Regions from separate parts of the Ruegeria sp. HKCCD6426 genome, predicted to be linked through region 3. Evidence: riboswitches for the same ligand, from Rfam matches in the RefSeq annotation. Region 3 holds a riboswitch; each other region holds the start of a gene.
What was found. A riboswitch is a leader RNA that binds a small molecule or an ion and turns the genes downstream of it on or off. The one in region 3 is predicted to bind cobalamin.
Positions count from the first base shown of each region.

Region 1: linked by a shared signal. The riboswitch ahead of AC2TDA_RS19465 (hypothetical protein) and the one ahead of AC2TDA_RS15720 (energy-coupling factor ABC transporter permease) in region 3 are both predicted to bind cobalamin.
Region 2: linked by a shared signal. The riboswitch ahead of AC2TDA_RS21340 (CbtB domain-containing protein) and the one ahead of AC2TDA_RS15720 (energy-coupling factor ABC transporter permease) in region 3 are both predicted to bind cobalamin.

Region 1 covers NZ_JBWVBF010000008.1:43,962-53,950, forward strand. Annotated here, with positions in the region: gene nudC (NAD(+) diphosphatase) at 1-502, opposite strand, end outside; gene AC2TDA_RS19445 (bifunctional 2',3'-cyclic-nucleotide 2'-phosphodiesterase/3'-nucleotidase) at 641-2,560, shown strand; RNA gene ffs (signal recognition particle sRNA small type) at 2,600-2,698, shown strand; gene rsgA (ribosome small subunit-dependent GTPase A) at 2,880-3,908, shown strand; gene AC2TDA_RS19460 (alpha/beta hydrolase family protein) at 3,938-4,798, opposite strand; cobalamin riboswitch at 4,964-5,186, shown strand; gene AC2TDA_RS19465 (hypothetical protein) at 5,279-5,686, shown strand; gene AC2TDA_RS19470 (protein-tyrosine phosphatase family protein) at 5,688-6,191, opposite strand; gene AC2TDA_RS19475 (DNA polymerase III subunit gamma/tau) at 6,330-8,087, shown strand; gene AC2TDA_RS19480 (YbaB/EbfC family nucleoid-associated protein) at 8,241-8,585, shown strand; gene recR (recombination mediator RecR) at 8,650-9,243, shown strand; gene AC2TDA_RS19490 (hypothetical protein) at 9,329-9,661, opposite strand.
Region 2 covers NZ_JBWVBF010000010.1:50,925-60,913, reverse strand. Annotated here, with positions in the region: gene cbiE (precorrin-6y C5,15-methyltransferase (decarboxylating) subunit CbiE) at 1-1,143, shown strand, start outside; gene AC2TDA_RS21365 (cobalamin biosynthesis protein) at 1,140-1,508, shown strand; gene cobM (precorrin-4 C(11)-methyltransferase) at 1,505-2,299, shown strand; gene AC2TDA_RS21355 (cobyrinic acid a,c-diamide synthase CobB) at 2,286-3,608, shown strand; gene cobA (uroporphyrinogen-III C-methyltransferase) at 3,605-4,333, shown strand; gene cobF (precorrin-6A synthase (deacetylating)) at 4,326-5,069, shown strand; cobalamin riboswitch at 5,113-5,318, shown strand; gene AC2TDA_RS21340 (CbtB domain-containing protein) at 5,355-5,525, shown strand; gene AC2TDA_RS21335 (CbtA family protein) at 5,530-6,228, shown strand; gene AC2TDA_RS21330 (hypothetical protein) at 6,291-6,785, shown strand; gene AC2TDA_RS21325 (DUF1636 family protein) at 6,782-7,126, opposite strand; gene AC2TDA_RS21320 (DUF302 domain-containing protein) at 7,276-7,734, shown strand; gene AC2TDA_RS21315 (thiamine pyrophosphate-binding protein) at 7,814-9,433, shown strand; gene AC2TDA_RS21310 (CaiB/BaiF CoA transferase family protein) at 9,420-9,989, shown strand, end outside.
Region 3 covers NZ_JBWVBF010000005.1:159,673-169,661, reverse strand. Annotated here, with positions in the region: gene AC2TDA_RS15730 (alkyl sulfatase C-terminal domain-containing protein) at 73-378, opposite strand; gene AC2TDA_RS15725 (adenylate/guanylate cyclase domain-containing protein) at 943-3,000, shown strand; gene AC2TDA_RS15720 (energy-coupling factor ABC transporter permease) at 3,313-3,996, opposite strand; cobalamin riboswitch at 4,074-4,286, opposite strand; gene AC2TDA_RS15715 (L,D-transpeptidase) at 4,501-5,163, shown strand; gene AC2TDA_RS15710 (hypothetical protein) at 5,213-5,485, opposite strand; gene AC2TDA_RS15705 (heavy metal translocating P-type ATPase) at 5,669-8,023, shown strand; gene AC2TDA_RS15700 (MerR family transcriptional regulator) at 8,201-8,629, shown strand; gene AC2TDA_RS15695 (hypothetical protein) at 8,906-9,082, shown strand; gene AC2TDA_RS15690 (cyanophycinase) at 9,166-9,989, shown strand, end outside.

The DNA.
Region 1 (9,989 bases), on a different contig from region 3:
TGCGGGCCCCGCATCGGGCGCAGAATTTATGCGTTTCGTGCCATCCGATGACGGCTTTGGCTGTCGCGGCCAGTTCCGCATCGCGCGGCGACAGGCGCGCCATGATGCGGCGCAACTCGGCAAAAACGTGACCTTCCGGCAGGTCCGGGTGCTGCTGTTCGGTGCGATCGACAAAATCACCGACGCCGGTCAAGTCCAGCCCTTCCGCCGCCCATCCGGAAATGTCCATCGCAAAAACCGGGGCGTTGCGATCTGTCTGCCCAAGGAAAATAGGAGAGGCGACCACCCCACCTGGGCCCTCACGCAACAAACCATGGTTCATTGGAACAAATGCCAGCCGATCTAGGTGTTCCCCTTGAACCAGCAGCTTGCCACGCCACAACAAAAGGCAACGCGCAGAGGGGTCTTCCTGTGCTTGTGCCAGCTGCTCTGCATCACCGCGACGTAGCGCCGCCCGATCCAGACCGGATCCGCCAAATGTCACTTGCTCCGCGTGTTTCATTCCTGCCTTCCCTGCCTGTCGGCAAAGGGCTGCCACGTCTTTGTCTTAGGCGCAACGTGTTTTCAACGCGCGGCAAAACAGCGCTGCCGTTGAAAGACCGCAAGAATGCCCCGGAATTTGCACGTATTCTACTAATTGGTGAATTCAACCGTACAACAACATCCCGAAGCTGATAGTTTGACAATTAGTACATCGCCAGACCAGAAACCGTCACCGGTCGCGCATATCCAGATTTTGGCAACAAGCGATCTTCACATGAATCTGACCGGGTTCGATTATTACGCGGATCGCTCAGACCCCCGAATAGGCTTCACGCGGACTGCCAGTCTAATCCGCCTAGCGCGCAAACAGGCCCGGCAGCAGCGCGCGCTCAGCCTTCTGTTCGACAACGGAGATTTCCTTCAGGGAACGCCGTTCGGAGATTGGGCCGCCGAAAACGTGGCGGAAGATCACCCCATAGCAAGGGCGTTCAACGCGTTGGACTACGACGCGGTGGGACTAGGGAATCATGATTTCAATTTTGGGGTTCGCCTGATTGACCGGATTGCCGACCAAATCTCGTGCCCGTTGGTCAGCAGCAACCTCAGACGCAAGTCACCTGCCCAAAACCCTCGGAAAAGCGTGGTATTGCATCGTTTCGTTCAATGGAACGGCGCCGATTTGCCAATCCGCATCGGGGTGCTGTCTGTCCTGCCCCCTCAGACCACTCAATGGGAAGCGCACCGGCTGGAGGGGAAGGTCGAGATCGATGACATTCTCGACACTGCTAAAGAAACTGCCAACGCGTTGCGTCGACAGGGCTGCGATATCATCGTCGCGCTGGCTCATTCAGGGTTGCGCGAAACGCAGGCTAATGCGGGGTTGGAAAACGCGGTCGTTCCGCTGGCCGCCTTGAACGATATCGACGCCATAATCGCCGGCCACACTCACCTGACGCTGCCGGGAAAAACGCATGCCGACATCGCTCATGTCGACAGCACCAAAGGGTTGGTGCATGGCAAACCCACGGTTATGCCAGGGTTTGCCGGTTCTCATCTGGGTGTCATCAACCTGATGCTGGAACCCGACGATGCTGAGAGCTGGCACATCGTCAAAGCCAAAGCCGAACTGCAGTCCGCCTACCCCGCCAGTCATGCCGACCCTGTGCCGGAAGATCCTGAGATGATGCGCCTGTTCGCTGCGGGACATACTGCAACCCGCATCCGCGCCGCAGAACCCGTTGGGAGCATCTCTGCCCCGGCTCACAGTTATTTCAGTTTTTGCGCCCCTGATCGCGGACTTGCGCTGCTGGCGGCCGCTCAGGCGGCTGCGGTTCGGCCAATTCTGGCAGGGACAAGCTTGGAATCCCTTCCGCTCATATCAGTTTCGGCGCCTGCCAAATTCGGCGGTCGTGCAGGGCCGAGATATTACACCGACGTCCCGGCAGGCGAGATTTCAATGCGACATGTGGCTGACATCCACATTTTTCCTAACGAAGTGCGGGCCGTGGTAGTAACGGGTGCTCAGGTCCGGGAATGGCTCGAAATGTCAGCCGGGCTGTACAATCAAGTCTTGGCGGACCAATGCGACACTTTGATAAATCCTGGTCGGGCGGGTCACAATTTTGATGTGCTGCACGGGCTGAACTATCAGATCGACCTGTCCCAGCCGCCCCGGTATGCAGCCGCCGGCGGTGTGGCCGATCTCTCCGCCTCACGCATCCGCAATCTGACATTGCAGGGCCGTCCCGTCACCGACAGCCAGAGATTTGTCGCCGCGCTGAACAATTACCGGGCAAATGGCGGCGGGAACTTTCCAATGGCCGGACAGATGCAGCCGATCAAATTGCCGACTCTGCTTATTCAGGACATTCTGCGGGATTACCTGGCCGGAAAGCTGCCGAGCGATCCTTTGGAGCGCGCGCCAAACCCGTTCAGCCTCTCCCCGCTTGGTGGAGCCAGTGCCATGCTGGAGACCGGCCCAGGTGCCGAGGCGCATCTTGACGAATTGTCTGCTTATACTCCTCATATACATGGCTTGAACTCTGCGGGATTTCTCCAGATTGAACTGACGCTCTGACGGGTTGTCATTTCCGCTTCACACACCTATATCCATCATCGAGAGGTTGGCGCGGGCGAGCGCCTCGCCAACCTGGTCAGGTCCGGAAGGAAGCAGCCACAACGAGCCCCGCTTGGGTCGATGTCCAACCTCTCACTTAGTGCCTGAAAAGGTGCTAACCTGAACCCCACAGCCGCAGGAGGGCTTTTATGATTGTAGCAATGACCCTTCGGGCAACGCGGTTCTGATCTTAGCCATCACCCCGACTGCCTGAACACATTGCCAGTGGATGCGCGCGCGCCATCCGCAAGGCTTGTTGATTCTGAACACAGGCAGACCAATGTCTCTTACCCTTTCGGACCATGGATGGTCCTCTCATTTTGCCGCGCAACACGCGGCCGACCTAAAATTGATTCCTCTCCGCGTGACAGCCGTTCACCGTGATCGGTTGATCGGACAACGTTCTGGCGTCGAAATACCATTGCTGACCGGAGATCGCCTGACGGGTGAATTTGCCGTTGGTGACTGGGTGCTTTGCGACCCGCAATACCGAGTTAAACGTTTGCTGGACCGTCGCAGCCTACTGAAACGCCGCGCTGCCGGAACCGGGGTCGACGCGCAATTGATCGCCGCCAATGTGGATGTTCTGTTCATCGTCAGTTCGTGCAACGCGGATTTCAACCTCGCCCGCTTGGAACGCTATCTCGCGCTGGCCCATCAGGCGGGATGTTTCCCAGTCATCGTATTGACCAAAGCGGATACCATCAAAGACCCAGAGCAATATGTGAACCAGGCCCAGGCCACATCTACATTTCTGACCGTCCTGCCGGTGAACGCGCTGGACGCGCAAGACGTACAGCGCGTTCTGGATTGGTGCCCGTCTGGTCAGACGGCTGCTTTGGTCGGCTCTTCCGGCGTAGGTAAAACGACACTCGCAAATGCCATGACCGGATCGCAGGACGCAACTGCCGGCATCCGCGAGGACGATGCGCGCGGTCGGCACACAACGACCGCAAGAGCCCTGCACCGAATGAAAAACGGTGGATGGCTTATCGATACCCCGGGAATGCGCGCTCTGCGGTTACTGGACGCCAAGGAAGGTGTGAACGAGGTCTTTGCAGACATCGTTGAGCTGGCCCAGGAGTGCCGCTTCTCTGATTGCAGACACCACAGCGAACCGGGCTGCGCTGTCCTGTGCGCAATTAATAAAGGTGCTCTGAATCCTGACCGGCTGGACCGGTGGCGCAAACTGCGGCGAGAGGACATGCGTAATTCCGAATCCGTGGCGCAAGCCCGTGCGCGCGATAAAGTATTCGGAAAAATGGTGCGGAGTGTGACACGCGGAAAGTCTTCACGCACCGAATTCTGACAGGAGGGGGCGCCAGGTCTTGGCGTCCCTCACCTTTCGATCAAACGGGGCCAGACTGTCGCGTTTTTACGTGAAAAAACACCGATATGGCCAATACCGCTCAGTCCAAAGTTTTGAGGGTCAATCAGATTACGTTTCGCGTCCGGTCCGTATAGATCGGCCAGTCTCCAAACCGCATCAGGTGGAACCATTTGATCGTCAGTGAACGCGAATAGGTCAACCGATCCGCTAGCCCGAGACCAATCTGCCATCGGTAGGCTGGTACCAACCTCAGGCACATAGCTTTCTGGTGAGGTGCACCACTTGCGCCATTGCCAGTAGACCTGAGGAGGCAAGTCTGAACCGAAGCCAAGCGCCCTACCTGGCAAATATCCCATCATACGTACGACCAAAGGCGCGTGGCCGTACCAGAACAATCCGGCAAGCCCGCGGTAAGGCCACGGATGGTCCGACAGCGTGACCAAGCCCGAACAGACACAGATCATCCGGTCGATCGCGTCTATATCCGGCTGCACGGGGCCGAGCATTCCGCCAACCGAATGACCGATTGTCCAATGCTGCGAATTTGGGAACCGTCGCCGCATCTCGGCACGGGCAGCAGGCATGTCGACCAAGGCCCAATCTGCCATTGTGACCGTTGAGTCCCTCAATCTTCCCTCAAGGGAATGGCCGAAATCCCGATAATCATATGTCAGGCAGGCCATACCTTGTTCAGCTGCAAGCCATTGGGCGAAATGCTGATAGTAGTCTCGCGGCACCCCGGTTGCGCTGTTCAGAACAACGACTGTCTGCGGTTCGGACACCGGCAGGTACAAGCGGCCCGACAGCATTGCCGCCGCCGAAGGGAACCGAATATTCTCGGTAAGAACCATTTGCCGAGCGTCTAACATCTCTTCTCCAGTCACAACTGAACCGATCAGTTTACCTCCTCAATCGGCCCTATCTGTCGTTTCGAGTCAAGGCAGGACTTGGTTGACCAAACGTCCACTTGCCGTGCCGAAGCAATGGAGCGAGCAAATGAATGTCCAATCTGCTTGACTCGGTCACACCGCAACCGCTAGCGATTGCGTGATGGTTTCCGCGCCCTCCAACAAGGGCCGGGATGAAAAGGGAACACGGTGCGGTCCAACCCGGTTGACCCGGTACGGACTAATTCCGCGACTGCCCCCGCAACTGTAAGCGGCGAGCGATGCCAAAACACCACTGACCGAAAGGTTGGGAAGGTCGGCAAAGCAACGACCCGCAAGTCAGGAGACCTGCCATCGGAAACTAAAACCGAAACTCGGGCGGGGTGTCCGGGCAGGGTTTGGCAGCTCTGAGGCTTCCTTTCCTTATCTCTCACCCTTCGTCCCGCGCGCGGAGGGCGCAGCATGATCTGGAAGACTGACACACATCAATTCACCGCGACTATTTGCCAGCACACGGGCAAAACCTGCCCCGCACTTGCCCGTATGGCACGTGCAATGGTGCAGGCCGTAGCGACCGCAGGTCCTGCGACCACGCGCGAGTTCGAAATCGAGGGCAACACCGACCTGACGCATTGCCTAAAGGGATGCACCGCCCGCTTTCGCGCCCGGCCTGATCAGGTGCGGGTCTATTGCGGCGCAGACCCCGAGATCGGTTCTGACACGTTGGACGACTATGCCGAGCTGATGTTTGGCACGGAAATTACGTCCCTTCCTTCTCAGGCGATCAGCAGCCCGCCTTGCGCGTTGCTGGAGGCCGTAGCGCTTGCGCCAAGCCAACCGACTCGGGCCGAGTCTTTCGCGGCAGTTTGACCTATTTCAAAGAATGCGCGCGGGCCTTTCCCATGGCCCAGCGCATCTGCCCGTCGGTCTCGACGGCGCAGGGGCGAATTTCACGGAGCCGGGACAAAGCCGCCTCTGGTGCTTCACCGCATTCCACCATCAAACGCAAAACCACCATCCCTGACCGACCACATCCACCGCGGCAATGCACCAGAACCCGGCCTTTATTTGACAGAGTCGTCAGAACTCTTGCGCTGACCTCGGTCCATCGCTCGGTTATTTCAGGCGGCGGTGATCCAAAATCCTTGATGGGCAAATGGATCCATTCGATCCCGCGTTCCGTCAAGTCCGGCCCGAAATTCCCCGCACCTTCCTGCCCCATCTCAGCCGAAGTAGTCATTGAGAGTACAACATCCGGTGCCCAGCCTCTGATCACCTTCAGATCGGCCAAATAAAACCCGCCCCGGCCCGGCATAGGTGACAGTGCAAGCGAACCACCGCCGACCTGCAAAGTGTGAACTCCAAACTGCGGCATCGATCCCCCTGATTTGCTGTGCCCGCAAGTTCTATACCGTCGTACCAACATCCAAAACAAAATTCGTTCAGACCTGCGGTGGACGCGGAGGGCAGCGCGCTCTACGCTGCCGCATAACTCGAATCCGCCAGAGCAGACATGAACGACACGCCCAGCCCCGCCTATCAGGTTCTCGCCCGCAAATATCGCCCCGAAACCTTTGCCGACCTGGTTGGCCAGGATGCGATGGTGCGCACGCTGAAAAACGCGTTCGAGGCGGATCGGATCGCACAGGCCTTCATCATGACCGGTATTCGTGGCACCGGTAAAACCACTACGGCGCGAATTATTGCCAAGGGCATGAACTGCATCGGCCCGGACGGAAACGGCGGCCCCACAACCGAACCTTGCGGCCAGTGCGAACACTGCGTAGCGATCATGGAAGGCCGCCATGTCGACGTGATGGAAATGGACGCCGCCAGCCGTACCGGTGTGAATGACATCCGCGAGATCATCGACAGCGTCCGCTACCGTGCCGCCAGTGCGCGCTACAAGATCTATATCATCGACGAAGTTCACATGCTGTCGACCAGCGCCTTTAACGCGCTGCTCAAAACGCTGGAAGAACCCCCGGAACATGTGAAGTTCATCTTTGCAACCACAGAGATTCGCAAGGTCCCGGTAACGGTTCTGTCTCGGTGTCAGCGCTTTGACCTGCGGCGCATCGAACCCGAGGAAATGCTCGGCCTGCTGTGCAAAATAGCTGCGTCGGAAAACGCACAGATCGCCGAGGATGCGCTGGCGCTGATCACCCGCGCCGCTGAAGGATCTGCGCGCGACGCGACCTCGTTGCTGGATCAGGCCATTTCACACGGCGCAGGCGAGACCAGTGCGGATCAGGTACGGGCCATGCTGGGATTGGCGGATCGGGGCCGGGTGCTGGATTTGATGGACATGATCCTGCGCGGAGATGCGGCTGGAGCCTTGACGGAACTCGGTGCCCAATATGCCGAAGGGGCCGATCCCATTGCGGTCTTGCGCGATCTGGCTGAGATCACTCACTGGGTCTCTGTCGTCAAGATCACTCCCGACGCCGCCGAAGACCCTACGGTTTCCCCCGACGAACGTGCCCGGGGGCAGCAGATGGCCGAGGCTCTGCCAATGCGCGTTCTGACGCGGATGTGGCAGATGTTGCTCAAAGCGCTCGAAGAAGTGTCCGCAGCGCCAAACGCAATGATGGCTGCGGAAATGGCGGTCATCCGGCTGACCCACGTCGCTGATTTGCCAAGTCCGCAGGAACTGCTGAAACGCCTTCAGGATACACCTCCGCCTCCGAATGGAGGTCCTGGCGGAGGGGTTGCAATTCCAGGGACTGCCGCACCCGCGTCGCAAGCCTCGACGCAACCAGCCTATGCCGCGACGACAACAGGAAACGGTGGTGGACCTACGGCGGCGCTGGCACAGGACGTTCAGGCCGCGCTGGCGCGCTATCCGACCTTCGATCACGTGGTCGAACTGATCCGCGCAAACAGAGATGGCGTTTTGCTGGAAGAGGTCAAAAGCTATCTCAGACTGGCGGCCTACCAGCCGGGCCGGATCGAGTTTCAGCCCACCGAGCGCGCCTCGGCCAACTTGGCCCAACGGCTTGGATCTGCACTGCAAAGGTGGACGGGCAATCGGTGGGCCGTGACGGTTGTAAATGAAGGCGGCGGCGAGACTATCTATGAAAAAGAGAACGCGGCCGAAGAAGCGCTGAAAAACGAGGCCACGGAACATCCGTTGGTGCAGGCAGTTTTCGCTCATTTCCCTAAAGCCAAGATCACTAAGATCGAAACGCCAGAACAACGCGCAGCCAAAGTTGAGACCGAGGCATTGCCCGAGGTTGAAGACGAGTGGGACCCGTTCGAAGAAGACTGATCCGCCACCCCGAAAACTGGAAACCCTGCCGGACCCTACGAGATGACAGGGCCCGAAAAAGACCGTGACGACAGGCGGGAGCAACTCTGGCCCCTTGTGCCGCGCTGTTGGCGTCCGTATTTAGTCGACAAACCGATTTACAGGAGATTACCGATGCTCAAAGGACTCGGCGGATTGGGCGATATGGCCAAGATGATGAAATCCGCGCAGGATCTGCAGACCAAGATGACCGAAATGCAGGAAGAGCTGGCCAACATGACGGTTGTCGGCGAATCCGGCGCAGGTCTGGTAAAGGCCACCGCAACGGCGAAAGGCGAGTTGAAAGGTCTGGACATCGACCCGTCCATCTTCAACGGCGACGATAAGGAAGTGGTTGAAGACCTGATCCTGGCCGCCATCAAGGACGCTCAGTCCAAGGCTGCCGAGCGCTCGCAGGAAGAGATGGGTCGACTGACCGAAAGCATGGGCTTGCCGAAAGACATCAAGCTGCCGTTCTGATACACACTCCTGACGGATCATTGGCCGGGCGCATGTGCCCGGCCCATTTGCAGGAGCGCGAGCGTTGAGTTCGAACAGCGACATCGACAATCTGATCGACCTGATGGCCAAGCTGCCGGGCCTCGGCCCCCGCTCGGCCCGCCGCGCAGTCCTGCACCTGATCCGCAAGCGCGCCTTGTTGCTGACGCCCCTGTCGGACGCAATGCAGCAAGTGGCCGCGACCGCCCGCGAATGCCTGAACTGCGGCAACGTGGGCACTACCGATATCTGTGACATCTGCGACAGCGAAGCCCGCGCAACCGGAGAGCTATGCGTGGTCGAGGACGTCGCCGACCTCTGGGCGATGGAGCGTGCTGGTGTGTTCAAAGGTCGTTATCACGTTCTGGGCGGCACACTGTCCGCCTTGGATGGAGTTGGCCCGGACGAGCTGCGCATTCCCCGCCTCAGGGACCGGGTGACCGCCGAAGGGATCACCGAGGTCATTCTGGCGCTGAACGCCACCGTCGATGGCCAGACCACCGCTCATTACATTGCCGATCAGTTGGAAGGGCAGGTGCGCCTGACCTCACTGGCACAAGGTGTGCCGATTGGGGGGGAGCTGGATTACCTGGATGACGGTACGATTACGGCGGCATTGAGGGCGCGGAAGGAGTTGTAGGCGATTGCAAAGCCGTTGCGGCCAAACCACTGCCCGAATACCTTCGCTGTTTCTCGGTTTTACGAACTCTGGCAGGGTCGCCGACTTACTCCTCTTCATCCAGAGGCGGGTATGTCAAACGCAATGCGATGCCATAGAAATAAAACAGAAAGATCGGCAACAACGAAAACGTGGCGATACGTGCTCCCAACGGCGCTTCTATTTTGACCAAAGTTTCGTTGACGATCAGAGCCAGAAACGCGGCAAACGCCTGCAATTTCAGAATATTCTCACGAAATGCGGTTGAAACTTTAGCGTCTTTTGGTGCCGGGGCAAATCGGTCCAGAAAAACTGCGTCACCAGCCGCGCCGTAAACCATGACGATGATGTAAAGCCCGCAGTAGATGCTGACTATGCGGTGGCTGATCAAAGGATTCATAAAACAAATCTGTACGGCCAGAACACTCAGCCAAATTGTCAGAACCACACACATATTGGTTCTAAGGTCTTTGGTGACCTTTCCCTGCCCGCGCACGGTGGTAGGCAAGATTCGCCAGATCAGAGCCACTTGCGCCAATACGCAAGCCCAAACAAACGACTTGGCTGCCGGGACTCGCAAGAACGTTAAAGCAGTCCAGACGCTGATAAGCACTAAAGCCGGAAGCAATCGCCGCCAACCTATCAGTGGTAGGTCGCTCACGATCAGCCAGACATATAGGGAAAAGCGTCGCAACGGGTCCATGCGGCTACTGAAAGCTCAAATTGCG
Region 2 (9,989 bases), on a different contig from region 3:
CTGTCGCCCGCAAGCCGTCAAGTGCTGGACAACGCCGAAGTTGTCATGGGACCGCCACGACATCTGTCGTTGATCCCTGAAACCAGCGCAGAACGCATTGAATGGCCGGTTCCGTTCGCCAATGGCTTACCGATCCTGAACGATCTGCGTGGGCGCCGCACAGTCGTTCTCGCCTCGGGTGATCCCTTTTGGTTTGGTGCCGGATCGGTTATCGCGCGCAATTTCGAAGCCGGAGAATGGACCGCCCTGCCCGGCCAGTCGACCTTTTCGCTGGCAGCTGCCCGGCTGGGCTGGCCGCTGGAGAGCACGTTGACCTTTGGCTTGCACGCCGCGCCTTTGACTCGCCTGCGACCTCATCTTTCCACTGGACTACATGCCATTCTGCTGCTGCGAGACGGCAAGGCAGTTGCCGAGCTAGCTTCCTACCTGACTGAGACCGGCTTTGCAGACAGTAAGCTTCACGTCATGCAAGCTCTGGGCGGGCCGCGTGAAAACACTCAGATTGTGTCGCTGACCGAGGCGCTGATGGGGACGTTTGACCATCCGGTTTGCGTCGGGCTTGAGGTCACGGGTCCTGGTCGCGCTTTCCCAAAGGCCTCGGGCAAGCCGGACGACATCTTCGAAACGGATGGACAGATCACCAAACGCCCGATCCGCGCACTAACATTGTCGGCTCTGGCGCCGCAAAGAGGTGAGCGTCTCTGGGATATCGGTGGCGGCACTGGATCGATCAGCATCGAATGGCTGATGTGTGATCCGACGCTGACCGCCACCACGATTGAACCGCGCGCGGACCGCGCGGAGCGTATCCGGCGCAATGCGGACTCTCTGGGGCAGGACCGGCTGGACGTGGTGCACGGCACTGCGCCTGAAGGCTTGGTTGGTCTACCCCGGCCGGACGTAGTTTTCATCGGCGGTGGATTAAGTACCCAACTCCTGAGCTGGCTGCACGAAAATCTGCCTCCCGGCACCCGTCTGGTCGCCAACGCCGTTACATTGGAAAGCGAATCTCTGCTTTCAGAGTGGCACGCGAAACTGGGCGGGGACATGCTGCGTATCGAACTGGCGCAAGCAGGCCCCCTTGGTCCCCGGCGTGGCTGGAAATCCGCATATCCGGTGGTGCAATGGAGCGCGACACTATGATCGTGGCCGGTATCGGATTTTCCTCCGCCGCAACTGCGGACAGCCTGCGTGCCGCATTCAATCTGGCGTCCGTTGGTCAACACATTGAAGCACTGGCAACAGCCGCAGACAAAAAGGGACACCCGGCGCTTGCCGAATTCGCCGAGACCGCTCGCCTGCCCCTGCACTTCGTTCAAACCAACGATCTAACCGGGCAGCGTACCCTCACCTGCTCGCCCCGTAGCCGCGCCACATATGGCACTGGCAGTGTGGCCGAAGCATCCGCCCTTGCCGCCGCCGGACCCGGTGCGCGGCTGATCTCTCCCAGACAAATCTCGGACGACCGGCTTGCCACTTGCGCCGTCGCCATCGGAGGACAATCATGACCGTTCATTTCATCGGCGCCGGACCGGGCGCTGCCGACCTTCTGACCCTGCGCGGACGGGATATCATCGCCTCTTGTCCGGTATGCCTGTATGCCGGGTCTCTGGTGCCAGAGGAAATTCTGGACCACTGCCCCGAAGGCGCAAAGATCGTGAATACGGCACCTATGGACTTGGATCAGATCATGGCCGAAATCGAAGCCGCGCACAAAGCGGGTCAGGATGTGGCGCGGCTGCATTCAGGTGACCTGTCTGTCTGGTCGGCGATGGGCGAACAGATCCGCCGCCTGAAAGAGATGGGCATACCAGTCAGCGTCACCCCCGGCGTGCCGTCGTTCGCCGCTGCAGCCGCCGCACTTGGCACAGAACTGACCTTGCCTGGTTTGGCGCAGTCGGTGATCCTGACCCGGACACCGGGTCGCGCCTCGTCAATGCCTGAAGGCGAGACTTTGGAGAATTTCGCACGGACCGGGGCAACTTTGGCCATCCACCTTTCGATCGGCAATCTGGACAAGGTAATCGCTGACCTGACCCCAGCCTATGGCGCAGACTGCCCGGTGGCCGTTGTTTACCGTGCCAGCTGGCCGGATGAGCAGATCATTCGCGCGACGCTGGAGACGCTAAAAGACGGATTGGACGAGAGCATTTCGCGCACCGCGCTGATCTTGGTAGGCCCAGCGCTGGCCGGTGAAGGGTTTGACGAAAGCTGCCTGTACTCCAAAACCTACGACCGCCGTTACCGCCCGCAAAGCGCCGACAGCCCGTGGTCGAGCTGGAGCCATGGCGATGACTAACCCTCCGGGCTTATTAATCTCCGCGCCCTCGTCGGGCACCGGAAAAACCACCGTTATGCTGGGATTGCTACGGGCGCTGGCTGAGGACGGCATGACCGTGCAACCCTTCAAAAGCGGACCGGATTACATTGATCCCGCCTTTCACAGGGCGGCAGCGGGGCGGGCCTCGTTCAATCTGGACAGCTGGGCAATGAATGAGCCCTTGCTGAGTGCGATTTCGACCCAAGCCGAAGGGGCAGACATCGTCATCGCAGAAGGTTCGATGGGCCTGTTTGACGGCGTTGCCAAGCTCGGAGAGTTGGGCCACGGGTCCAGCGCCGAGACTGCATTGCGCATGGGCTGGCCGGTGGTTCTGGTGCTGGATGTGGGCGGTCAGGCGCAATCTGCAGCGGCAACAGCGCTGGGGTTCCGCATGTATAACCCAGACCTGCCGTTTGCCGGTGTGATCCTGAACCGCTGTGCAAGCCCAAGGCATGAACGCCTGACCCGGCTGGGCATGGAACGTGCTGGCATGCCGGTTCTGGGCGTTCTGCCCCGGCGCGGCGACTTGACCCTGCCCGAAAGGCATCTGGGGCTTATCCAAGCGGTCGAGCATCCAGATCTGGAAAATGCGATCGCCGGATACGCCGCTTTTTTGCGCGAACACGTAGATCTTGAGGCGATCAAGGGTGCGGCTTCCTCAGGCCCAATTGGGCCATCGTCTGCCGCGCTGCCGCGCCCTCCGGCTCAGCGAATTGCCCTGGCGCGGGATGCGGCGTTTTCCTTTACCTACCCGCACCTTCTGGAAGGTTGGCGTGCCGCAGGGGCAGAGATCCTGCCATTTTCCCCTTTGGCTGACCAAGCACCTGCCGAAGATGCAGATCTGGTCTGGCTACCTGGCGGTTACCCGGAACTGCATGCGGGAACTTTGGCGGCTGCCAACAGGTTCCTGACCGGCCTGCGAAAGCACGCTGAAACACGGCCCGTACACGGTGAGTGCGGTGGATATATGGCGTTGGGCGAGGTCCTGATTGACAAGGAAGGGACCGCACACCAGATGGCTGGCCTGTTGGGGTTGGTGACTTCGTATGAAAAGCGCAAGTTCAACCTTGGTTATCGTCGGGCGGAACTGCTGGCGCCGATGCCGGGTTTTGCGGCCGGAACAGCGATGCGCGGTCATGAGTTTCATTATTCGTCGATTGTTGAGCAGCCGGACGCGCCGCTTGCACGCGTTTTTGATGCCGAAGGGGCAGAAGGCCCGCAGACGGGCTCGCAACGAGGCAACGTCACCGGCACGTTTTTTCACTTGATCGCAGAGGCATCGGCATGAGCGGCTTCGTCTCATTCATCGGCTCGGGTCCCGGCGATCCGGAGTTGCTTACACTCAAAGCCGTGGACCGGATGCAAAAAGCCGATGCGGTATTGTTCGACGACCTGAGCAGCGGCCCAATCCTGACCCATGCACGCGCGGACGCCGATCTGGTGGGCGTGGGCAAACGCGCTGGCCGTCCTTCGCCCAAGCAGGACCATGTCAGCCGTTTGCTCGTGGAATATGCACAAACCGGACAGCATGTGGTGCGCCTCAAATCCGGTGATGGCGGCATGTTCGGGCGTTTGGAAGAAGAACTTGTCGCGCTGCGCGACGCCGGGATCGAATATGAGATCATTCCCGGTATTCCCTCGGCAGTTGCCGCAGCTGCCGCGGCAGGCATTCCCCTAACCCGTCGCATGACCGCGCGGCGTGTGCAGTTTGTCACCGGCCATGATGTCAGCGGCAAGTTACCAAAAGACCTCAACCTTCCAGCATTGGCTGATTCCGGCGCGACTACCGTTGTTTTCATGGGCAAGCGTACTTTTCCGCTGCTGGTCGAAGCTCTGCATGCGCACGGTCTGTCGTTGGACACGCCTGCTCTTATGGCCGAGTCGGTCTCGACCCCTGATCAGGCGTTGCACCGTTCCACAATCGGCGCCCTGTCAGAGAAGCTGGCAACAGAAATCGGAACCGCCCCTGCTCTGATCCTGTATGGACCGCTGGCTGAGTTCGGCGATGATTGAACTGAACCTCGTCGGCGTTGGTACCGGAAATCCCGATCACGTGACCTATCAGGGCGCGCAGGCGATTCGAGCGGCTGATCTGATTCTGATCCCCCGTAAAGGTGATGACAAAGCCGATCTGGCCGGAATTCGCGAGCAAATCATCGCGCATGTGGCAGACACGCAACCAAAGATTGCCTATTTTGACATCCCTCAACGGCGGGCCGAAGACGGATACCTGCGCGGAGTGGATGAATGGCATGACGCCATCGCGCGGCGATGGAGTGAAGTGATTGACGCCCATCCCGAAGCGCACACCGTTGCGTTATTGATTTGGGGCGATCCTTCGCTCTACGACAGCTCGCTTCGGATTGCCTCGCGGCTGAACCCGCAGCCGAAAACGCGTGTGATTCCAGGCATAACGGCATTGCAAGCGCTGACGGCCGCCCACGCAATACCGATCAACGACATCGGCGCGCCCTATGTCGTGACGACCGGACGCCGATTGCGCGACGAAGGCTGGCCCAAGGCGGCGTCAACCGTAGCGGTTATGTTGGACGGCGAGTGCTCCTTTCAAAGCCTCGAGATGGCGGAATACTTCATTTGGTGGGGGGCTTACGTGGGAATGAAAGAGGAAATCCTGATCCACGGCCCTTTGAATGATGTATGTGAAGAGATTCTGGCCAGTCGCGCTCGGCACAGGGCTGCGCATGGCTGGATCATGGATATCTATTTGCTGAAAAAGCGCGAGAACTGACCGAAAACGTCGCAATTGGTCATTGCGTGCACGGGCTTATCGCGGCTAAATGAAAACGTCTGGTCCTGCCGGAGTCATCCGGATGCTAAGAGGGAATTTGGTGCGGCCTGCGCGCAGGTCAAATCCAAAGCCGCCCCCGCGACTGTAAGCGGTGAGCCCTGTTCAACCAGCCACTCCCGATCTTGGGGGGAAGGCGAACAGAGGCACTGACCCGCGAGCCAGGAGACCTGCCAGGCGAACGTAGAAACACCGGCCGTCGGGTGCGGCGGCATTGGAGGACAAGAAATGACAACACAAACTCAAACGGCATCAGTCGCACGCACAGGTGTACTCTCGGCTCTGTTCGCTGTTGCGCTGGGTCTGGGCATCATCACCCTGACCGGCCACGTTCAGGCGGCTGCGCTGCATGACGCGGCACATGACGTACGCCACGCAACCGGCTTCCCCTGCCACTGAGACAATGTTCAGTCGCATTCTGACCAGCGCGTTGTTCGCTGGTGCTGCAGCGGGGCTGATTGCCGCCTTGCTGCAGCTTGCGTTTGTGCAACCTGTTCTGTTGCACGCCGAACTGTATGAATCAGGAGAGCTGGTGCATTTCGGGGCCGAGGCAGTGTCTGCCCATCCCGAATTGCCGGGCATGTTCTCGGACCTGACCCGCGACGCGCTGAGCGTGATCTTCACCATGCTGACCTATACCGGTTATGCGCTCGTGCTGATTGCCGTGATGTCGGTGACAGAAGGTCTGGGACATAAAATCGATGGCCGAACTGGAGTGCTTTGGGGCCTCGCGGGTTTCATAGCCTTCCATATGGCACCTGGCTTTACACTGGCACCGGAAGTTCCCGGTGTTGCGGCTGCCGACGTCTATGCCCGCCAAGTCTGGTGGTTCGCGACAGTGGCTGCAGCCAGCGTTGCCATGTGGCTGATCGCCTTTGGAGGCAATCTCATCAGTTACGTGGTCGCGGCCGCTCTGCTGATGGCCCCGCATGTGATCGGTGCACCGGAACCTGATGTCTTCACCGGTCCTGTGCCAACGGAAATCGGTGCCCTGTTTGCAGCCCGTGCCTTTGGTATAGGTTTGGTCGCGTGGGTTCTTGTTGGTTCTTTCGCCGGGTACTTTTGGCAGAAAGAATCTAAGCACGCTGAAGCGAACGCTTGATCAGCCTCAAATAATGCCCGTCGGGACAATCCCGGCGGGCTTTTGTTTTTCAAGGATAAGAAATGTCCCGCTCACTCGCTCTGTTTGCAATTGGTCTGGTCTTTGGCGGAGGCGCAGGTTTTGTACTGGCCGCGGCCAATGGCGTCACTTTCGACGGCCATGACCATTCCGATCCTTCTCAACACGGCGGCGGCCAAGCCGAAGCGATGGCCCACGACCATTCCACTGCTGTTAATCTGCCAGCCGGCCCGAACGCACCCGGTCTGGAGATCGCGGTGATCCAGGACCCCATGGCAGGATGGAACTTGCACGTCATGCCTCAGAACTTCCGGTTCTCGCCGGAAAACGCATCGGCGGCTGACAAAGACGGTGAAGGTCACGCTCACGTTTATATCAATGGCGAAAAACTGGCGCGGCTATACGGCAACTGGATGCATATCTCTGATCTGCCAAAGGGAGAAGTCGAGGTATCGGTTTCGTTGAACGCCAACAGCCACAGCCCGCTGATGGTTGATAACGTGCCGGTCAGTACGGCAGTTACGGTTCAGGTCGACTAAAACGCCGGAATGCGTGCACGCAGACACATTCGAAGGCGTCCGCATGGTCGGGCGTCGTCAATCCAGCCGGACGGGCTGTTCAAAATCGTCTGACATGTCGCCGCGATGTCTTCTGCATCCGCAACGACATCAATTCCTGTAAAAACGTATGAGGCGATCCCTTGCCCCTGCAATGCCAGAGCCGTTGGCGTTTCGCAGCCACTGAAGCAGGCATGGGCACTGATCTGGACCCGATCCTCCAGGCCTGACTTGGTCAGTGCCGCTTGTACGGCCTGACGTTCGGCACCGCGATCGCGCGTGCCGGCGCAGCTTTCACAGATCAGTAAACGAATCTTGTTCAACTCGGCCTCACATCGATGCATCTGCGCGTTTTTGCGTGTTTCGGTTCTGCGGTGCAAGCCTCGGCCGCGCTTTCACGCACAAGAATGTGAGTGCGCCACACAGCAAATTCTGGCAACAATCGCGCACCCGAACCATAGGAGGCGCAGCGATGAAAGCACTCATACCCGTCTTTTTCATGCTGGCCTTGCCCGCCTTGGCCCAAGAGCCTTTGGCCGGGTGGGCCGTCTATCCGACCGAAAAAACCTATGAACAGTTGGTGGACGACACCAAGACTGCTGTGAAGGAAAACGGCCTGATCGTTGTCACGCAGGCTGGTCCCACCAAGGCAGCAGCGGCCCGTGGCATCACCATACCGGGCAACCGTGTGATCGGTGCTTTCAACAATGATTACGCTGTACGCGTTTTGGAAATCTCCACCGCTGCGATGATCGAAGCTCCAATCCGGTTCTACGTGACCGAGAATGAGGACGGAAACGCCACCCTGTCTTACAAAACGCCCAGCTTTGTCTTTGCACCCTATGCGGCAGAAGGCGGGCAGGCTCTGGCCGAAATTGCCAACGAGCTGGACGCCAAGTTTCAGGCCGTGGCCGAATCCGCAGTCAAATAGTCACACTGGCGTGAACCACCTTGCGTCCGGGGGCGTCCTCCGCAATCTGCTTGCCAATAAACACTTCGGAGCATGACTGATGCAGGATCCTTCTCCCCGCGCCGCGGATCTTCTAGCCCAAAGGTTGTACGAGGCCGGTTGCCGCCATGCATTCGGTATGCCCGGCGGCGAAGTATTGACACTGGTGGATGCGCTGGAGACGGCAGGCATTACCTTTCATCTGACCAAACATGAAAACGCCGCAGGTTTCATGGCCGAGGCCGTACATCACCGTGACGGTGCACCAGCCATTCTTGTCGCGACGCTGGGCCCCGGTGCGATGAACGGAATCAACGTAGTCGCGAACGCCTTGCAAGACCGTGTGCCAATGATCGTGCTGACCGGTTGTGTCGATGCACATGAGGCGCTGACCTATACCCATCAGGTGATGGACCATTCTCAGGTCTATCGCTCGATCACCAAGGGTACATACCTGCTTACCGCCGAAGGTGCCGACGTAGTCGCGGACAAAGCGGTATCTCTGGCAACACAACCGCGCCCCGGCCCGGTGCATGTCGATGTGCCGATCTCGGTTGCAGATGTCCGTGTGACTGGCGTGAAACGGCGCAGGTTGGCCAAGGTTGCTCCTGTTTCTCCCGAAGGAGAATGTCTGGAAAGGGCCCGCCGCTGGGTTGCCGAGGCCGAACGCCCAATAGCAATTCTGGGTCTGGACATTCTGTACGACGACTCACGCTGCCTGGTGCGGGCATTTCTGGAACATTTCGGCATACCGTTTGTCACGACCTACAAGGCCAAGGGCGTTATTCCCGAGGATCACCCGCTTTGTCTGGGCGGTGCAGGGTTGTCGCCGCTGGCTGACAAGCATCTGGTTCCTCTGATCGAACAAGCCGATCTGGTTTTGTGTCTGGGCTATGACCCGATCGAGATGCGCCCCGGCTGGCGCGAGATCTGGGATCCCGAGGAAAAACGCGTCATCGATATCTCTGCCGTGGTCAATGACCACTACATGCATCAGGCGGGGTTGCATCTGGTCGCAGACACCAGCGCAACGCTGGAGGCCATTGCCAAAGGAAATCCGGCCCGCGAAACATGGTCTGGTGGCGAACCTGCGGAAGTCAAAGCAGCGCTGGTCAAAGCCTTTCCGACCGACGAAGACTGGGGCCCTGCCGCCGTTATTGCGGAAACACGAGCCGCCCTGCCCGCTGATACGCTGGCGACAGCGGACAGCGGCGCGCACCGTATCCTGCTGAGCCAGATGTGGGAATGTTCCGAAGAACGCGGATTGATCCAGTCTTCGGCCCTCTGCACCATGGGTTGTGCAATACCGATGGCGATAGGTCTTAAACTGGCGGAACCCGAGCGCCCCGTGATCAGCTTTTCCGGCGATGCCGGATTTCTGATGGTGGCTGGTGAGCTCTCAACGGCCGCCGAAATGGGCGGCAACCCGATCTTTCTGGTCTTTGTGGATGCCAGCCTTGCGCTAATCGAATTGAAACAGCGCCAGCGCCAGATGGGGAATCGTGGTGTTGATTTCGACCGTCACGATTTTTCCGCCATGGGTCGCGCGTTCGGCGGAAATGGACATACAGTGCGCAACCGCGCAGAACTGCGCACCGCACTGAATGAGGCCATGAAAGCCGACAAGTTCACAGTTATCGCAGCAGAGATCGACCGCGGAGGCTACGATGGCCGCATCTGAAGGCCCCCTGAAGGGCGTCAAGGTTCTGGACCTTAGTCGCATTCTAGCCGGACCCACCTGCACTCAGTTGCTTGGGGATCTGGGTGCAAGCGTCATCAAGATCGAAAACCCCGCCACCGGGGGCGACGACACGCGGCAATGGGGACCGCCCTATGCCGAGGACGCGGACGGCAACCGTTCGGACCTGAGCGCTTACTTCATGTCCTCGAACCGCAACAAGAAATCGGTCGCCGTCGATATCGCCACACCCGAAGGCCAGGCCGAAATCCGGCGGCTGGCGTCACATGCGGATATTCTGATCGAAAACTTCAAACCCGGCGGTCTGGCCAAATATGGGCTGGATTATCCATCCCTGTCGCAGGAGCTTCCGAGCTTGGTCTATTGCTCGATCTCGGGTTACGGCCAGACCGGACCAAACGCTTCTAAGCCAGGCTACGACCTTATGGCTCAAGGCTATGGTGGGGTCATGTCCCTTACGGGCGACCCCAAAGGACCGCCAATGAAAGTCGGCGTCGGCATTGCAGACGTCATGTGCGGAATGTACGCATGTGTCGGG
Region 3 (9,989 bases):
CTGGATTGCAATTGGGTTAGGAGTGGCTCAGGGCAGGTTTGCCCCGCGCCATTTTCTGTCAGGCGATCCGACTTAGCCCCCGTTTGAGTTGGCCAGTGGTGGCTGTGCGAAATCATTGGCTGGCGGCGTCAGGTCATGCCCGCTGGTGCCCGGCATCAGCTCAAAGCCCAAATCAAACTGATCCAGAGTTGAGGCCAACTGCGCCAAGACCTCGGCGTTCCCCTCCGCCTGTACGGTACCATCGGCCAACATGTCGGTCAGCTTGCGCTCACCGGTCATGGCTTTCTCCAGATCGGCACGGTTCAAGCTGATTGACAGGTCGGTTTTTTTGGGACACACCTTTGGCGCGCCGCGCTGAATGGCAAACTTGGAAACCATCCAAGCGCTCAGTTGGCTCTGGAAAAATTGTTGACGCTTCACCCGGGCTTTAAAGCGAAAGCACCTGATATCCTGTCTGTCTGGCAATTGGACGCAGAGTTTCAACGGAATCTGATGGCTGGTCTGCAAATGGCTGGGCTGTCTGAGCGCTGACCAATCCTCCAGAATCCGACGATGAGGTTTTCTGTATCGTGGTGGCAACGCCAAAGGCCAATGAAATTAGCGGCCTCACGCGGATTCAATTTTTTTCTAGGTTGGGAAGATTGACCCTGCGGCCTGCGCTATGCTGGCTGTCGGCAGTGTGCCAATGTCCGCTATATGAATCATGATCAAGGCAGATCCGTGAATGTTAACGCTTTTCCATAACGTTCAAGCAAGTCGGCATTTCACTTGCTCAGCGTTTTCGTCTGAATATGCGGGCTTGTTGCACCTTGCTGTAAGAGCGTCAAACCGGCAATACCAATTGCCTTCGCCAGACGTTTATGGAAGCGCGCCAAAGGGATTTGAATTGACTGATTGGCTGTCTAATCGGCTACCACCGGCACTAAATGATAAGGGGCTACCATGCGTGTCAGCGTAGGGATCGCAGTAACAATCCTCGTTGCCCTGTCAATCGGCGTGTCGACCTTCGTTGTGCATTCGCTGTGGTGGACAACTGCGCGTGAAAACAGTCGGATGCTTGCGGCTGAAATCAATAGCCAGATCGCCAATACTGTTCGAATCGAAGTCGGACTGACACTCAGTTCGGCTGAGGCCGCCTGGGCCGCTGTACGCACCATCTTTGTCCAGAATGTCATAGCAACGCGACAAGCCGACAAAAGAGAGTTTGTCTTTCTGTCGCAGTTGCAGGCCCAACCCAATATTTCGTGGATTATGTTCGGTTGGCCCGACGGGAATTATTTTGCCGCACACCGCCTCGGCGATGGTGGACTGGAAATGATTGAAATCGACAGCGAGATCCGAGATCGGATGCTGCGCCGGGACCGCTACATCTTCATTCCCGGCGACATCCAGTTTGAAGAACGGAACTTCACGCCTACAACCTACGACCCGCGTGATCACGCGTGGTTTGGAAATTCGATTGGGCGTGACTCGCCAGATTGGATCGAAGCTCGTGACTTACCAGGCAGCCAGAAGACAGTTTACGCTTTTGCCGGGCCAGTCGATGTGAACCGTAGACGGCAGGGTGTTTTGGCAGTTGTCATCGAAACTGATCGGCTGTCCCGATTCCTTGGCACGTTGCGGCCAGGCGAATTTGGCGCCGCGTTTATCCTTGATGCAGACGGGAAGGTGATTGCTGCTCCTGATCCGGATGCTGATGAGGTTACGCCCGCTCGGATGGGTGAAGGTGAGCTTTACGAGGTTGCTAAAAAGTCCGGCGAGCAATTGTTGGGTAAGTCCGGCGCGCGCGTCTCGATGAATTCAACCACAAGAATTGTCAATGAGGGCGTCCCCTATGCGGTGGCACTGACGCCTCTAGGCTTTTATGGTTGGCGCGTTGCTACGGTCATTCCGGAAGCAGCGTTCCTGTCAGGTATCGATAAAACGTTGGTGCGCCTGATTTACGTTCTTGTTGGAGTCGTTATTGGGGCCATCGGTTTGGCTATCTGGCTTGTCAGGCGGGTTGTATCGACACCATTGGCGGATATCGTCGAAGATCTGAACAAGGTCGAACGCTTTGACATCGAGCAGATTTCAAGCCGCCCGTCCAGATTGTCGGAACTTGCCAACCTTTCTGCCGCGACTGCAAACATGGCTGCCGGTCTTTCTGCTTTCCGCAAATACGTACCCACTGACCTTGTACGGACCTTGGTTTCAGAAGGCATCAACACTCAGCCCGGCGGGGAGATGAAACAGATATCGGTTTTGTTTTGTGACGTTGCCGGTTTTACAGGTCTGTCCGAAAGGCTTGGACCCCAGATTGTAGAACTGATGGAGCCTTTCTTTGACGCCGCTTCGTCTGCCATCGCTCGTAACGACGGTACGATCGACAAGTTTATGGGCGACGCTGTCATGGCGTTCTGGGGCGCTCCGCGACAGGATTCCAATCACGCCGAGAACGCTTGTCGCGCCGCGCTGGATCTCGTCGCTGCGGTTGCAGAAACCGATATCAGGGACGATACGGGAAGCGCTTTACGCGTGCGCATTGGACTGAACAGTGGCGAGGCGCTGGTCGGAAACATCGGCTCTGAGCAGCGGCTAAACTACACGGCAATCGGTGATGTTGTGAACGTTGCCAGCCGCTTGGAAGGCGCTAATAAAGCATATGACACATCGATCCTGATTGGCCCGGAAACGCGGCGGGCGGCGGGCGACGCGGTTATCGCAAGGCAATTGGACACCCTGGCTGTTTTTGGGCGAACCGGTGGCCTCGTTATATTTGAGTTGATCGCGATGGCCGATAGTTTCGACAAGTCTCACACCTGGATTGAGCACTATGAACAGGGGCTAACCTACTATCGGAACAGAAAATTTGAACAGGCGATCTCTGCATTTGAGGCGGCTGAAAATGAGCGTGGTGGAGATCCTGCCTCTGCGGTCATGAAAAGGCGCGCATCCGCCTTCCTGGATGCGCCTCCGCCGGACGACTGGATAGGCGTCGCGATCGCCGACACGAAGTGACCCAGCGAAGATCAGGTCTCATTTTGGCGCCCGGATGATCGCGATGCTAGCCGCTCGTTCGACCACCGTAGCTGGGAAAAAGCGGTTTAAATCCGCCATCTCGGCTTGTCACGGCCAGAACTTGGTTGTGTAAGCACTTCCGGGGTTTTCATCCGACGCTTACAGATAAGATTCCAGGGCTGTGAGCTTTGGGTTCTAGATTTATCGAAGCCGCAGTATTAGCGCATCGAGGTAAAGGTTGTGCCCAACCACTACGGGAGTTGAATACACAACCTTAGACGGCGCTTGTATCAGCGCCGCCGTTTTCTGAGGTCAAGCTTGAGCAGCGTTGTAAAGGCGCGGAGTCACAAGGCCTGTGCCGTTCAGTCCGCGAGCAGCTTTGGCCGCTGCCAGCACCGCTAGATCAACCAGCGGCTCGATGATGATGACAAGCATATAAGCACCACCGAAAGTCAGCACAGAGGCCATGGTCTCAGCGCCGAACCCCTGGCCATAGAAAGCCCAGAAAGCGACCCAGGCAACTACTCCGCCCTGATAGGCGCTGCTCAGCGCCAAAGCCTGACTGTACTTCAGATCAACATAAGCGGTACCCGGCGCGATGATACGCTTGGCCAGCGCCTGTAGCGCGAACAGCGGTACCAGCAATGTCGTCAGGTTGATGAAGTATTGCGGCAAATCGAACGGAGCAAAGAAAACGCCCTGAATCAGAAGCCCAGCTGCGAGGCCAAATGCCGCCGGTGCTGCACCCAACAGCAGGAACAGGGTGGAGCCGAGGATGAAATGGACTTCGGAAACACCAACTGGAAAATGCGGCAGGATCTCGAAAAATAGAAAAACACCAATTGTGGCGAGTGCGGAGCGCATGGCAAAAGACGCAAGACCATTTGCCCGCAGTGTGCTGAAGGTCTCCTTGGCGGCGTATGTGGCAGCCCCGGCGGCAGTTGCGTAAGACAGCACAATTTTGGCACCGTTTACGATGCCCGGTTCGATATGCATAAGTTCTCTCCCTGCCGCCTCACCCGGCGGCTGTTCAGGTCGCACCGGCAATTGATTCCGGCAATTAAGGTTTGGGCATCGCCCGATGTTAAACGGCAGGTCTCCTGACTCGCGGGTTACTGCTAAACCAACCTTCCCGGCCCGGTTTGGGGTCAGTGGTCTTTTGGCGTCGCTCTCCGCTCACAGTTGCGGGGGCAGTTACGGATTTGACACGTTTGGATGCGCCGCACCGTATTCCCTTTTAATCCCTTCGATTTTAGCCGCTGGGAACCGTAAACGAGAAACGGCTACAACGGACACATTGCTCCTGTCAATGAGGCCAGAGCTTTAGTTGCCGACTTTATTTAAAGGGGTAAAATGGGTGCAAATTAACCCATAGTCGGTCCAAAATTTTAAGTGCTGCCGGAAGCCTCTTGATACTCTGGGCGCCAGAGGAGTTAAATTTCACCAGTGGTTGCTGGAGCGAGTAGCCAGCCCGCCATGATTGGAGATCAGGATCGGAAAATGCTGACGAGACGCCATTTCATCCAGACGAGCATTGCACTGTTTTCGGCTTCGGTATCCAGCCCGGTTGTGGCCACTACCTGGCCAACCGTTTCGCAAAAGGCGGCCTGGGACGCCGCGATTACCCCACCGGGTTACAATCCGGCCACGTCCAACCCTTGGGGGGTGCATGAGCGTTTCCTGCCGCGAAGGGTTGTTGCAAATGACGGCCTTGTAGCTGGTGACATCCACGTGGACGCTGTTGCACGCTACCTTTACCATATCGAACAGGGTGGTACGGCGATGCGCTATGGCGTTGCCATTGCGCGCGGAGATTTATACGAACCTGGTACTTATGACATCCGCCGAAAGGTGAAATGGCCCCATTGGACGCCAACGGCTTCGATGATTGAGCGCAATCCGGAATACGCGCAGTACAGGAATGGTATGGAGCCGGGCCCGAACAATGCACTTGGTTCCCGAGCGTTCTACCTATTCGTCGGCAACCGCGATACTTACTTAAGGATTCACGGCACACCGCAACCCAAGAGCATTGGAGGTCGCGCGAGTTCTGGATGCGTCCGCATGATTATGGCCCATATTAACGATCTCTATCCGAATGTTAAAACCGGCTCGACGGCTTACCTGTATTCCGCCGAGAACAGAGTTAGCGCGCGGACTTAAACGACAACAACACTAGGGCAGCGTCAGCAATCCATGACCAGCGTGAAGGTCAGGCTTCACGCGCAACGCAGATCGGACCGCCGTTAGTTGCGCGCAAAGGTAACAGGGTTGTTTCCACAGGTCCGCGGTGTTCGTACCAAAAACAATTGTCCTGCGGCAAAAGACGCGCGGACGCCAAATCCTGTCCGGGTGCGGCCAAGGCCTCAACCGATTCAGGGATTTTTCCAATCTTGGTGGTTGAAGCACCAGTTCCGGACAATTGAGCGGAGCATCCAGCCGTGACTGAAAGCATCGCGATGATGGTCGCAAATTGTTTCTGCATGCGGACAGTCCGTCTTTGATCTTGATTCGTTTATAAAAAGGTCGCATCCGCCGGGATCAGTCGCAAGCCGCGATGGTCTTTCTTTGGAATGGAGACTGTTCAAAAAAATCGAAATTGGTCTTGAACCTCTAGTTGCTGCAGGTCCTATCTACCGAAGACCACAAAGAGACGTGAGGTCCATTCATGCCATCCGATAGCTGCCTTCCCGATAACACTCGTGCTGATGTCCAAGATACTTGCCAGCCCCAACAGTGCTGCGGCGGCGGGGCAGGCGAGGATGTCGTGCAGTCCGGATCAGCGCCTATAAATGGGAGAAGTTTTCAAATCTCGGGTCTGGACTGCGCTGAAGAAGTGGCAATCCTGAACCGGGTTGTGGGTCCGAAAGTTGGCGGAACCGAACATATCGCCTTTGATGTCATCAATGGCCGGATGACTTTGCTCGAGAGCGCGGGCAATATCTCGAACGACGAGGTCATGCAGTTGGTTGCTAGCACTGGGATGAGTGCAAAGCTCTGGAACGACGATGATGCAGCCCAGATTCAGGCGGCGCATATTGCCCGCCAGCGGCGGTTCACCGCTCTCAGCGGTGGGTTCTGGGCAGCGGGATTCACGTGGCACATCTTCGAGACTGGTATGGGCGGAGTGTTTGGTCTGTTCTCGGGGCACGCAGATGTAAAGATGCCATTGCCCGAGGCAGCCTTGTTTGCGGCCGCAATCCTGTTCGGTGTCTGGCTCGTGGCGCCCAAGGCTTGGTCTTCACTGCGACGGCTCTCGCCTGACATGAACCTGTTGATGGTGGTGGCTGTCTGTGGCGCAATTGGTCTTGGCGAATATTTCGAAGCGGCAACGGTTGCCTTTTTCTTTTCGCTTTCGCTCTACCTGGAAAGCTGGAGCGTTGGTCGTGCGCGTAAAGCGGTATCAGCGCTTCTGGATCTGGCACCGCCCACAGCACGTGTTATTCGCACCGATGGCCGCGAAGTGACAATTCCCGCGGCAGAGGTTGCTATCGGCGAACACTTCATCGTGCGCGGAGGCGACCGAGTTCCGCTTGATGGCGAAGTTATCGACGGTACCGGGGCTGTCGATCAGGCTCCGATTACCGGCGAAAGTGCACCAGTCCCGAAGGAGACAGGCGACGAGGTATATGCCGGCACCATAAATGGCGAAGGCACACTCAAAGTGCGCGCATCAAAAATTGCGTCTGACACCGTTTTGGCCAAGATCATCCGCATGGTTGGCGATGCGCAAGCCCGCCGTGCACCGGTCGAGCAATGGGTTACAAAATTTGCTCGCGTCTATACGCCTATCGTGATGATCCTCGCAGTTGCCATTGCCCTGATCCCGCCGCTTGTCTTGGGAGCATCATGGGGCTTCTGGTTTTACAACGCGCTTGTTCTTTTGGTCATCGCTTGTCCGTGTGCGTTGGTGATCTCTACGCCGGTTTCTATCGTTTCGGCGTTGACCGCATCGGCCCGGGCCGGGGTGCTGATCAAAGGCGGGGCCTATATCGAAGCGCCCGGCCGCACCACGGCTCTGGCAATGGACAAGACCGGGACAATTACGATGGGCGAACCCGAAGTGGCGCATATCCATCCTTTGGGAGGCGCGTCCGCGGCTGATCTGCTGAGCAGAGCGGCCAGCCTCGAGGTACGGTCCTCGCATCCGCTGGCACGCGCCATCCTGGCAAGAGCAGAGGTAGAAGGTATTTCCGTGTCCGCGGCAGATGACACCCGTACTGTGCCCGGCCGAGGCCTCGAAGGCCGTTTGGATGGCCGTTCAATTTGGCTCGGCTCCGATCGTTTTGCTATCGAAAAAGGACATGGCCACGAAATCCCATCAGATCTGCGTCACCGTTTGGAAAGCGCCGGTAGCACGCTTGTAGTTGTCGGCGATGAGGCTGGGATCGTCGGCATCCTAGAGATACGAGACCGAATTCGACCCGAGGTCAGAGGCATTGTGGCGCAGCTTCATGCACGGGGCGTGACGTCAATCATCATGCTTACAGGCGATAACGAGCGAACAGCGCTGGCGGTAGCGGCAGAGGTCGGTATCGATGAAGTGCGCGCCGAGCTTTTGCCCGAAGATAAGGTTATGGCGATTGAAGAGCTGGCCGCACGCCATGAGATGGTTGCCATGATCGGTGACGGTGTAAACGATGCACCGGCAATGGCGCGGTCGCACTATGCCATCGCCATGGGAGCAATTGGCTCTGACGCGGCGATTGAAACGGCGGACATTGCTTTAATGACAGACGACATTGGCAAAGTTCCATGGCTCATTGACCATTCTCGTCGAACCATGGCGGTCATTCGGCAGAACATCGGGTTTTCACTGGCGACAAAGGCGTTGTTTGTTGTGCTGGCCGGGTTTGGTGTGGCATCGATGTGGGGCGCCATTGCTGCAGATGTCGGTGTTTCCCTGCTTGTCGTTGCCAATGCCCTGCGGCTCTTAAAAACTGGCAATGGTCTGGCTGACCTGACGGATGCTCAAATGTCTGGTGCTCAAACCACCCAAAACGCGTTAGTTCACGGTGGATGAAGTGGAACAGCAGTTCGAGGGCCGCCAGATTGACAAGACTCGGTTGGCCACCAACGATGCAGGATCCTGTTGCGACCGGAAATATGTCGGGAGGCCAAGGGTTTTTCGTTAGTCCGTTTCCCTTGCGGGTATTTGCCATAAATCCTACAGAAACTGTAACTTTGAATGGAGGTGCATTTGCTCACAATTGGCACCCTTGGGAAAAAGACAGGGACCAAGGTACAGACGATACGCTATTACGAGCAGATCGGACTGATGCCCGAGCCGGGAAGAACCGAAGGCGGCCAGCGGCGTTATAGCAATACCGATCTGGACCGTCTGGCATTTATCCGGCATGCACGTCAGCTGGGCTTTTCGCTTGAGGCGATCCGCGAACTACTGGATCTGTCCGACGAACCAAATCGTCCGTGCGACGAAGCCGACAGTATTGCGCGTCGACAGCTGAAGCAGGTTGAGCAAAGACTGGAGCGCCTCGAAGCGCTACGCACCGAACTGAAGCGCATGGTACGCGAGTGTAGCGGCGGGAACACTGCCGAGTGTCGTGTTCTTGAGGTCTTGCGGGACCATTCCGAGTGTCTGACTAACCACGATGAAATAGGTGCCTGACTTCCAAGCACAGTTTAAAAAACCTAAAAAACTATTGATCCTAAAGTCGCTGGAGCAATTACCTATCTCTCCTAAACGATTCGAGGAGAGACTATTGCTTGCCAAAGACCCTCTGTTAGCCACTACGCCTCTTTTGGATTTTGAGGCGTTATCGATTGCAAGTCTCATAGCAGACCGCTGCTGACTTTATCGATGCTTTTTCCGGCATTGGATGGCTCTACGCGTTCGGGTCCTCCGCTCAGGGAAGCTCATAGCGCGTTGCGATTGCGCATTCGCATGAAGATGCAACATGACTTTGGCGGGATCGATGCAAATGTCGAACTACAGGAAACATTCCATTCCGAGTGTCAGAATGCGGAAAGTGGTGCCGATCCGGTGGTTCTTGACGAAAACCCTGCCGTGCGGCATGTGATGCTTCCGGGGGGAAATGGCACGTCCGCAATGGCCAGATAGCCTAGCGCGGCATGTATGAACAGGTTTTAGCGTCCAAGCAGTCCCGGTGGCTGCACGCTCCAGCACCGGAAGGTCTATTAGATATGTGCCCTGCACCCGTTGATGCAGATACCCCGCGCGGGTTTATCATCCCGATCGGAGGCGGTGAAGACCGCGTGAAGGAAATGCAGATTCACCGCAAGTTCGTGGAGCTGTCGGGTGGGGCGGATGCCGATATTGTTGTGATCCCGACGGCTTCGATGCTGGAAGAGACCGGGCCAGACTATAACCGCATTTTTTCCGAGCTCGGCGCGGGCAAAGTCGAGTTCTTGCCCATCTCGCGACGGGCCGATTGCGACAATCCTGATTTTGCCGGGATGCTGGACCGGGCGACCGGTATTTTCATGACGGGCGGCAATCAGTTACGACTTTCGGCGATTCTGGGCGGCACGCTCGTAGCGCAGAAAATCCGCCGCCAGAACGCAGCCGGTGTACCGGTCGCCGGAACGTCTGCGGGTGCCTCGATCATGTCCGAGCATATGGTGGCCGGCGGCAGCAGCAACTCGGCTCCGGCCGAAGGCAATATTACGCTGGCACCTGGCATGGGGCTGACAAACGCGGTCATAATCGACCAACATTTTACCCAGCGAAACCGGCTTGGACGCCTGTTAACGGCATCATCTTTCAATCCTTTTCTGATTGGTCTTGGTATTGATGAAGATACCGCCGCCTTTATCGGCCCCGACAACGTGTTCGAAGTTGTGGGCAGTGGAACGGTCACGGTCGTGGACGCCAGTCAGTTGACTCATTCCTCGATGTGGGACGCTCGGCGGGGCGAGGCGCTGAGCCTTTTGGGTCTTCGGCTTGACGTTCTGGGTGAAGGGTGCCGTTATGACCTGACGGCTCGACAGGCGTTTCCGCCGGATGA